DNA from 4 places in the Micromonospora sp. NPDC047756 genome. Region 4 is predicted to be linked to each of the others. Evidence: riboswitches for the same ligand, from Rfam matches in the RefSeq annotation. Region 4 holds a riboswitch; each other region holds the start of a gene.
The links. Region 4 has a riboswitch for cyclic di-AMP ahead of ACZ6NZ_RS01850 (coiled-coil domain-containing protein). Riboswitches for the same ligand answer to the same signal wherever they lie in the genome.
Positions count from the first base shown of each region.

Region 1: another riboswitch for cyclic di-AMP. It lies ahead of ACZ6NZ_RS03960 (C40 family peptidase); the one in region 4 lies ahead of ACZ6NZ_RS01850 (coiled-coil domain-containing protein).
Region 2: another riboswitch for cyclic di-AMP. It lies ahead of ACZ6NZ_RS11090 (C39 family peptidase); the one in region 4 lies ahead of ACZ6NZ_RS01850 (coiled-coil domain-containing protein).
Region 3: another riboswitch for cyclic di-AMP. It lies ahead of ACZ6NZ_RS30285 (coiled-coil domain-containing protein); the one in region 4 lies ahead of ACZ6NZ_RS01850 (coiled-coil domain-containing protein).

Region 1 covers NZ_JBVJGQ010000001.1:840,324-842,517, reverse strand. The annotation lists gene ACZ6NZ_RS03965 (N-acetylmuramoyl-L-alanine amidase) at 1-785, opposite strand, end outside; cyclic di-AMP (ydaO/yuaA leader) riboswitch at 1,021-1,156, shown strand; gene ACZ6NZ_RS03960 (C40 family peptidase) at 1,170-2,194, shown strand, end outside.
Region 2 covers NZ_JBVJGQ010000003.1:367,307-369,500, reverse strand. The annotation lists gene ACZ6NZ_RS11095 (hypothetical protein) at 1-533, shown strand, start outside; cyclic di-AMP (ydaO/yuaA leader) riboswitch at 818-958, shown strand; gene ACZ6NZ_RS11090 (C39 family peptidase) at 1,191-2,039, shown strand; gene ACZ6NZ_RS11085 (alpha/beta hydrolase) at 2,163-2,194, shown strand, end outside.
Region 3 covers NZ_JBVJGQ010000010.1:194,287-196,480, forward strand. The annotation lists gene ACZ6NZ_RS30285 (coiled-coil domain-containing protein) at 2-1,066, opposite strand; cyclic di-AMP (ydaO/yuaA leader) riboswitch at 1,072-1,203, opposite strand; gene ACZ6NZ_RS30290 (cation diffusion facilitator family transporter) at 1,321-2,194, opposite strand, start outside.
Region 4 covers NZ_JBVJGQ010000001.1:399,165-401,358, reverse strand. The annotation lists gene ACZ6NZ_RS01850 (coiled-coil domain-containing protein) at 1-714, opposite strand, end outside; cyclic di-AMP (ydaO/yuaA leader) riboswitch at 719-849, opposite strand; gene ACZ6NZ_RS01845 (YibE/F family protein) at 1,016-2,194, opposite strand, start outside.

The DNA.
Region 1 (2,194 bases), 440 kb from region 4:
GAGATGGTGCGGGGGCACTCCACCCCGTCCGGGCGGGCCAGCCGGCGCAGGCCCAGCCGGTCCAGCCAGGAACGTTCGGGCCGCACCGCGCGGGCCGGCAGGGTGATCCGGTGGCCATCGTCGGTCACCCGGGCTTCGCCCGCGCCGATGGTGGTGAAGACCTCGTCGGCGAAGGCCGCCGCGGCGTCGGCGCCGTCCGCGCCCGAGTAGCGGGCCACCGCGCCGTACCAGGCCGCCGGGTCGGTGTCCGCTCCGACCGGCGCGCCCAGATCCCGCTGGTACGCGCTCAGCAGCGCGGCCCCACCCCGGATGTTGAGGCCCGCGTCGGTACGCAGTGCCTCGGGGGCGGCACCGGTCAGCGCGGCGGCGGCGTCGACGGTCTGCAACGCGGCGGTGGACGGGGTGGGCGTCTCGACCGGCCGGGGTGCGGGCATCCGGGCGGGGCGGGAGTCGTCGCCGCGTGGGTCCTCGGCGCCGGCGTCGTGGTGACCGCGTCCGGGTAGGGCGGCCACGTGCCGCACGTCGGTCAGGTGCATCGGACCGTAGCCGCCGCTGGTGCTCGGTGTGCCGGCGTTGGTGTCCCACCGGGACTCCAGGTAGGAGACGCCGAGCAGCACGACGGTCGGTACGCCGTACTCGGTGGCCGCGGCGGCGTACTGCTGTTGGCGGTCGGTGGTGGGCGTGGCGGCGGCCGGGCCGACGGAGAGTGGCACCGTGGTCACGGCGGCGACCACGATGGCGGCGAGCAGCGTGCGCCAGCCGGTCGACAGGGTTGGATGGTGCATCGAACCCCCTAGATTCTCGCGGAGTGAGGTCAGGTCACCATCGCGCCGTCCGGGAGCTCACGTCAATACCTTTCCATCTATCGAAGCGTACGGAAAGAATTCTTCACACACGGTCGGTGGCCTCGTCCATCCCGTACGGAGTGTCACGGCCGCACGGGTTGCGGATCGGTAACGGGCGTCTCTACTCTGGTCATTTGTCGGCTCGACAGCAGCTCCGCCCACCCCGGGCGGTAACGGACCGACACCGCCGAGTCGTTTCCGAGCGAACCGGGGACCCATGTCCCTCGGGGTGAATCCGCAGCCACTGCGGTAGGGCGCCGACTTCCCGCCCGAACCCGTCAGCTAACCCGGTAGGCGGTCAGGAAGAAGGAGTACGGAACCCCGGTGGCACTCCATGCCCCGCGGCCGTCGTCCGAGCGGCCGGCATCAGCCGGCCCGGCGTCGATCGTGCCGCGCCCACGCTGGTCCCGCTTCACCACCGCACTCGCCGCGCTGGCCGGCCTCGCCGTCGTGCTGACCGGCAGTGCCACGGCGGCGCACGCCGACCCCTCCGTCGCCGAGATCGAGCGCCAGATCGACGCCGACTGGAACAAGCTCGAACCGATCATCGAACGGCACAACGCCACCCGCATCGACCTCGCCGCGAAGCGCAAGCAGGCAAACGCGCTGGCCGCCCGGATCACTCCGCTCGAGCGCCAGGTCGACGCCGCGATGGACAAGGTCAGTGCCCTTGCCGTACGCGCCTACAAGGGCGAGAACGTCCTGACTGTCAACGCGGTGCTGGGCAGCCGGTCGCCCAGCGAGGTGGTCGGCCAGCTCGAAATGCTCGACCGCTTCGCGCACAACCAACAGAAGGACGTCCGCCAGGTGGCCGACCTGCGCGACCAACTGGCCGCGCAGAAGGCGCCACTGGACGAGATGGTGGCCCAGCTGACCCGCACGGAAGCTCAGCTGGCGGCGAAGAAGAAGCAGATCAACGACGAGATCGACCGCCTGCAGAAGCTGCGCCTCAAGGTGTACGGCAGCGGTGGCGGCGGTCCGCTGCGCCCGGCGCCCTGCCCGGGCAGCTACCCCGGCGGCGGCGCGGGCACCGCGGTCAAGTTCGCCTGCGCCCAGATCGGCAAGCCCTACGTCTGGGGTGCCGAAGGTCCGAACTCGTACGACTGCTCCGGACTGATGCTGGCCGCGTGGGCGAAGGCCGGCGTGTCGCTGCCGCACAACGCCGCCGCGCAGAGCCGGGTCACCAGGAACGTCAGCAAGGGTGACCTGCGCCCCGGCGACCTGGTCTTCTACTACAGCGACATCCACCACGTCGGCATGTACGTCGGCGGCGGCTGGGTGGTGCACGCCTCGCAGGCCGGTCAACCGGTCAAGATGAAGAAGGTCGACGACGGCCCGATCCACAGCTA
Region 2 (2,194 bases), on a different contig from region 4:
CCACCACCGCCAGGCGGCGGCGCGCCGCCTGGCTGACCGCTCAGGAACAGCTGAATCGGGCCTGGACCGGGTACGACGAGGCGGACGCCGTCGCGCGTCGCTTCGCTGGCGCCGGAGCGCTGCCCACCCCGCAGACCCCGCACACCCCCGCCGAGTACGCAGCCCGGGAACGTTATCTGCACCGGGCGGCGATGGCGGCGTACTGGCGGGGGGACCTGACCATGGCGCAGCTCGGCGACGTGTTCGGGCACCGGCGCGGCTGGGACCCCCGGCGACACCCGGTCGAGCAGGAGGTGCTGATCAGCAGGGTGATCCGGGATGCGCGGCTGGCCGACTACCAGGTGGCCGTCGACCGTGAGCGGGTCGCCTGGCGCGACGCGGAGTTGGCCGCCGAGTCGGCCCGTGCCCTCGCCGAGGAGGCGTACGCGGCGGCGGCCCGGCTCCGCCCGACCCTGGTGCCGGCGCGCCGCACGGTCGCCGGGGCGTTGCGTCCCGCCGTCGTGGCACTGTGGCGTCCGGCCCGGGTGGGTTGAGCCCAATCTGTTATGTGAGCCGGGTCACCCAGGTGTGAAATCGGACGTCCGGCGCGATCGACGGCATTGTTGCCGCGATTGTGGTCGCGTTCTTTGCGGCCTGTCCGGTTGTCGCCCGTAGGCGTCGCCGTAACTGGTTGTCCCATCGAGTCACATCATCGGCAATACGCGCAGAAATTGTGGCGCCAATTGGGGTTTACGCAGGTGAAGCTGGCTTGGCAGGGTGTTGAGACGCCAGTAGTGTCGTCCCGTCCGGTGCGGTAACCGATCGCAAGACGCGACGCCGCATCGACCCGCTCAATCGTGATCAACGAACCGGGGACCCACCAGTATGTCCGGGGTGAATCCGCGAGCCACGGCCCGCGGTAGGGCGTCTTCCCGCCCGAATCCGTCAGCTAACCCGGTAGGCGGTGTCGGAAGGAGTCCCATCCTCGTGCAGCACCTTTCCACCCCTCGGTTGTTCCCTCGCCTCCACGGCGCGGCGGTGCACCCGCTCAATCGTCGCGTGACGGTGAGCTGACCCCCGGGTCATCGCCTTCCCCGCCCGGCCGATCCGGGCGTTCCCCTGAGCGGTTCACCATCCGCGGACCACGGTCCGCGCGCTGGTGCCTGCCCGGATACCGGTCCGGCCCCGGTGTGCCGCTCTCCCCCCGATCCGTGGAGGACCCCGTGAAGCACACCCTGCAGCGTCAGCTCCGCCGCCTCGCCACCGAGCGCCCGTACCAGATCGTCGCCGCCTCCGCCGCAGCCCTCGCGATCGCCACCACCACCGGCGCCCTGCTCACCACCGCCGACGACGCCCCGGCCGGCCAGCGCACCGCGACCACCGTCGCCGAGATGCGCAGCGACGTCGCCGCCTCCCGCGGCGAGGCTCGGGAGGCGTCCCCCTCGGCCAGCGCCGCGCCGACCACGGCCGCCCCGGCCACCAGCGCCGCGTCGCCTGCCGCCAAGGCCAAGAGCAACCCCGACCTCACCCGTAAGCCGACGCCGCCGAAGCCCCCCGCGACCAAGGTGCTCGACTACGACTACGAGGCGCAGAACACCTATTACAACTGCGGCCCGGCGGCCACCCGCAACGCGCTCAGCGCCGCGGGCATCGACCGCACCCAGGAGGAGCTCGGCGCCGAACTGGGCACCACCGAGATGGGCACCAACTCGGCCGAGGACACCACCCGGGTGCTCAACGCCGAGGTGAAGGGCTCCCCGTACCGGACCCGGATGTTCCCCGGCGCGCCCAGCCCGGCCCAGATGGACCGGCTCCAGGCCGACGTGGTGAAGGCCGTCACCGACGGCCGGGGCGTGGTGGCCAACGTCGTCGGGGACGCCGTGGACACCGACGGCGGTTGGCACTCCTACGGCGGCGGGCACTACATCGCCGTCGTGGGCTACAAGGACAACGGTCGCACCGTACGGATCGCCGACTCGGCGAACCCGGCCGACCCGTCGTACTGGATCACCACGATCGACCTGGCCAACTGGATCACCAGCCGGGGCTACTCCGCCTGACCCGGGCACGCTGACCGCCGCGGGCGCCGTCTCCCACAAGGGGCCGGCGCCCGCGGCGTCTGTCCGCCCGGCCCGCCGTCGACGGCTCTCGTACCCGGCCGCGAACCGTGGGAGACTGCGGCCGTGGTGGATGAGACGGGTGGTCACACCGGCCG
Region 3 (2,194 bases), on a different contig from region 4:
GTCAGTAGACCGACAGGTGTACGTGGTTGGTGTGGTCGGTCGACGGGGTGCCGTGCGCCCCGCTGTACGACTTCCACCCGCTGCTGGGCAGCCAGATCTGCCTGTACCAGATCACGTAGAGCACGGCGAGCCGGTCCGCGTTGCGGATGAAGTACGCGGCCAGGTTGTTGCCGTACGTCTTGTCGCCGCCGGTGGCGTTGCCGCCGAACCCGTTCTTCTGCGCCGCGAAGTCGCAGGCCCGGCCCTTCGGGTGTTCACCCGAGCCGCTGGGGCGGTGGCACGAGACGTACCGGGTGAATCCTGCGGCCTTGGCCTGGTTGAGCGCGTGCAGGGTGCGCGGGGTGATGCAGCCGTTGGCGGGAGTGGGGTCGTTGACGCTGCACGACTCGGAGGGCCAGGAGCCGTCGGAGTTGCGCGGTGCGGCCTTCGCGTTGGCGTTGGAGGTGCCCCGGTTGGAGCCGCCGTCCGCGGTGGTCTGCGGCTTGGGTGTGGTGGCCACGGTCAGGGCCCGTTCGGCCTGATCCTTGCGCTTGGCCATCACCGCGACCTGCTTGCGTTGTTCGTTGATCTCGCCGTCCAGGGCGATCCGGGTGCGGTTGGCCTTGTCCTTGCTGTCGAGCAGGTCGCGTAGCACCCGGTCCTCGTTGGCCGCCACCGCGTCCAGCGCGGCTGCCCGGTCCATGAAGCCTTCGGGGGTGCTGCTGTTGAGCAGCGCCGACATCGCACCGAGCCGGCCGGTGCGGTAGGCGACCTCGGCGATCTCGCCGACCTTGCCGTTGCGCTGGTCGATCTCGACCTCGATGGTCTTCAACTGGGTGCCGAGCTGCTTCTGCCGCTGCACCGAGGTGTCCAGGGCGCGCTTCGCGTCCAGGTAGCCCTTGCTGGCCGCTTCAAGCTGGGCCCGCAACGCCGGGGTGCCGCCCTCCTCGTCGGAGTCGGGTGCGGCGGCCCGCAGGCCGGTCGGGGGAGCGGCCGAGGCGGTGCCGGCCGGGAGCGCGACGCCGAGGGCGAACATCGCGACGATCAGGGCCGCCAGTCGGGCGGCGGGTGGTCGTGCTGGTGCCACTGCGCATGTCCTTCCGTCAGCCGCCGACCGGGTTAGCTGACGGGTTCGGGACGGAAGATCCCTACCGCTGACGCGGATGCACCCCAGGAACGTGGTTCCCCGGTTCGCCCGGTTGGGCGATTAGGCGGCGACCGCCACCGGCGCCGGGAGGCGCCTTCTGGTGGTGGCCGGGACCGAGCCTACCGGTGCGGGTGGGACCGCTGCAGCCAATGTGACGGACGGTGCGTGCGTCACCACGGAAAACTGCGAACCGGTCACCATTCGATGGAGCCGCAGGCCCCGGAGGCGGCGCCGGGCTCGATCTGCAACGTCGCGTGCTCGATGCGGAAGTCGTCGTGCAGGGCCGTGCGTGCCGCGGTGAGCACCGCGCCGACCTCCGCGCCCGGTGCCATGGTCAGGTGGGCGGAGGCCACCTCCATGCCCGAGGTGAGCGTCCAGACGTGCAGGTCGTGCACCTCGACGACCCCGGGGACGGCGGCGAGCCGGTCGTGCACGGCGGTCACCTGGAGGTGCTCCGGGGCGGCCTGCACCAGGATGCGGATGGCGGCGCGGGCCAGCCGCCAGGTGCGCGGCAGGATGAACACGCCGATGGCGACCGCGACCAGGGGGTCGGCCCACCACCAGTCGGTGACGGTGATCAGCAGCGCCGCGCCGATGACGCCGACCGAGCCGAGCAGGTCACCGAGCACTTCCAGGTAGGCGCCCTGGAGGTTGATGCTCTCCCGGGCCCCGGCGCGCAGCAGCGCGAAGGCGGCGATGTTCGCCAGCAGGCCGAGTACGGCAACCGCGAGCATCGGGCCGGCGATGACCTGGTGCGGGTCACCGAAGCGGCGGATCGCCTCGATCACCACGTAGATCGCGACGCCGGAGAGCAGGACGGCGTTGGCCAGCGCGGCGAGCACCTCGAGCCGGTAGAGCCCGAAGGTGCGCTGCGGGTCACCGGTGGCTCGTCGGGTCGCCGTGATGGCGGCGAGCGCCATCCCGATGCCGAGCACGTCGGTGAACATGTGCCCGGCGTCGGAGAGCAGGGCGAGCGAGCCGGTGTGGAGTGCGACCACCGCTTCGACCACCATCAGGGTGGCCAGCAACCCGAACGCCGCCCAGAGGCGACCCCGGTGCTGGTGTGCG
Region 4 (2,194 bases):
CGCGTGCAGCGTGCGCGGCGTGACGCAGCCGGACGTGGTGGGGTCCTTCTCGCTGCACGACTGGGACTTCCAGTCACCGTCGGCGGTGCGACCCGGGCCGATCTTCGCGACCTTGGAGGTGGCATCCACCAGGCCGCCGGTGAAACCCTTGCCGCCGACGAGGGAGAGCGCCTTGTCGGCCTCGCTCTTGCGCTTCGCCATCAGAGCGGTCTGCTTCTGCTGCTCGCGGACCTCGGTGTCGAGCGCCAACTTGGCCTGCTCGGCGCGGGCCTTCACCTCGTTGACCTCGGAGAGCTTCTTCTCGTTGACCATGTTCATCTCGTCGAGCATCCCGGCGCGCTGGACGAACGAGTCGGGCGCTTCGCTCTCCAGCAGCATCGCGACCGCGCCGATCCGGCCGGTCCGGTACGCCTGGGCGGCGATCTGCCCGACCTGCGGGGCCAACGCGTCCAGGTCGGCCTTGGCCCGGTTGACCTCCGCCGCCAACTCGCTCTGCCGCTTCTTGGATTTGTCCAGCTTGGACTTCGCGGCGGAGTAGTCACGGTTGGCCTGCTCGATGACGTCGTTGAGCAGCTTGGGCTCGCCGTCCTCCTCGTGCCCGGACGGTGTGGGGTTCGTCGGGGCGGCATGCGCCGGGAACGGCCCGGCGAACACGGTCAGTGCGGCGATCACGGCCACCACGGGGGTCAACCAGCGGCGTAGGGGTGCCGTCACAATGTTCCCTTCCGTCGACCGCCGACCGGGTTAGCTGACGGGTTCGGGGCGGAAGCGGCCCCTACCGCTGATGCGGATTCACCCCAGGTACCTGGGTCCCCGGCTCGCCGGTTGGCGATTGGGCGGTGGCACCGCAGGCGCCGCTTCGCGCCTTCATCGGTAACCGGCAGCGAGGTTACCCGAGAGTCGACCGGCTGAGCTACGCCTGGATGCCGACCAAAAGCGTCATTTCGCCATAGCGTTGAGTGACCAGTGACGGGGTTCTCAGGGTGGATGCCCGATCTGGTCACGCTGAGGAGTGTCACCATGCCGTATCCGTGCTCCTGTTCGACTTCGGCCACCGGTCGGTGGCCTCGGGTGGGGGTGTGGTCCGCGTCCGGTCCGGCTCGTCGGAGCCGGCCGTTCGTGGGGAGCTGAGTGCGGCCAGGGCCTCGCTGCGATCCGGTTGGGGTCGGGACGTGGGAGCGTCGGTGGACGCTGAGGTGTCGGTGCGCCCGGCGGCGGTGACCACTGCGGCCAGCCCGGTGGTCAGCGGCACAGCGGCGATCAGACCGAGGGTGGCGACCGCGCTGCGGACGATCTCCTGCGCGAGGAACTCACTGGTCAGGATCTGCCCGATCGGCCGCGCGTCGGCGGTGAGCAGGAGCAGCAGGGGCAGTGACGCGCCCGCGTACGCCAGCACGATGGTGTTGACAGTGGAGGCGATGTGCGCGCGGCCGACCCGGGTGGCGGCGCGGTAGAGCTGCAACCGGGTCAGCCCGGGGTTGGCGTTCGCCAGTTCGGTGACGGTGGCCGCCTGGGTGACCGTCACGTCGTCGAGCACCCCGAGGGACCCGATGATGATTCCGGCCAGCAGCAGACCGTGCAGGTCCACGTCGCCCTGGAACATCGACAGGGTGGTGGCGTCCTCGCTGCCGAAGCCGGTGAGATGGGTCGCGGCCGTGGCGATGGTGGCGAGCACGCCGGTCAGGACCAGGCTGCCCAGGGTGCCGAGCACCGCGACCGAGGTCTGTGCGGTGACCCCGTGGGTCAGGTAGAGCACCACGAACATGATCAGGGCCGCGCCGACCACCGCCACCAGCAGCGGTGACCTGCCGGCGCTGATGCCTGGCAGCACGAAGGTGAGCAGGATGGCGAAGCTGGCGGCCAGCCCGGCGAGCGCGGCCAGACCTCGCCACCGACCGAACGCGACGATCGCGGCCGCGAAGATCACCGCCAGCCACACCATCGGGGTGCCGCGTTGGTGCTCGGCGATGTTCCAGTTGCTGGTGGTGGGGTCGACCGGGTCGGCCAGCTCGACCAGGACGACCTCGTCGCCGACCTCGACCCGGGGCGCGCCGGGCCCGTCCGGCACCGGAGTCCGTACCTGCTGGCCGGCGGTCGGCCCGTCGTCCACCCGGACGTCGACGGTGCCGCACCGCCCGTCGCCGACCCTCGGGGTCCCCTCGGGGACCGACGGCACCGGCGGGCACGGCTCGCT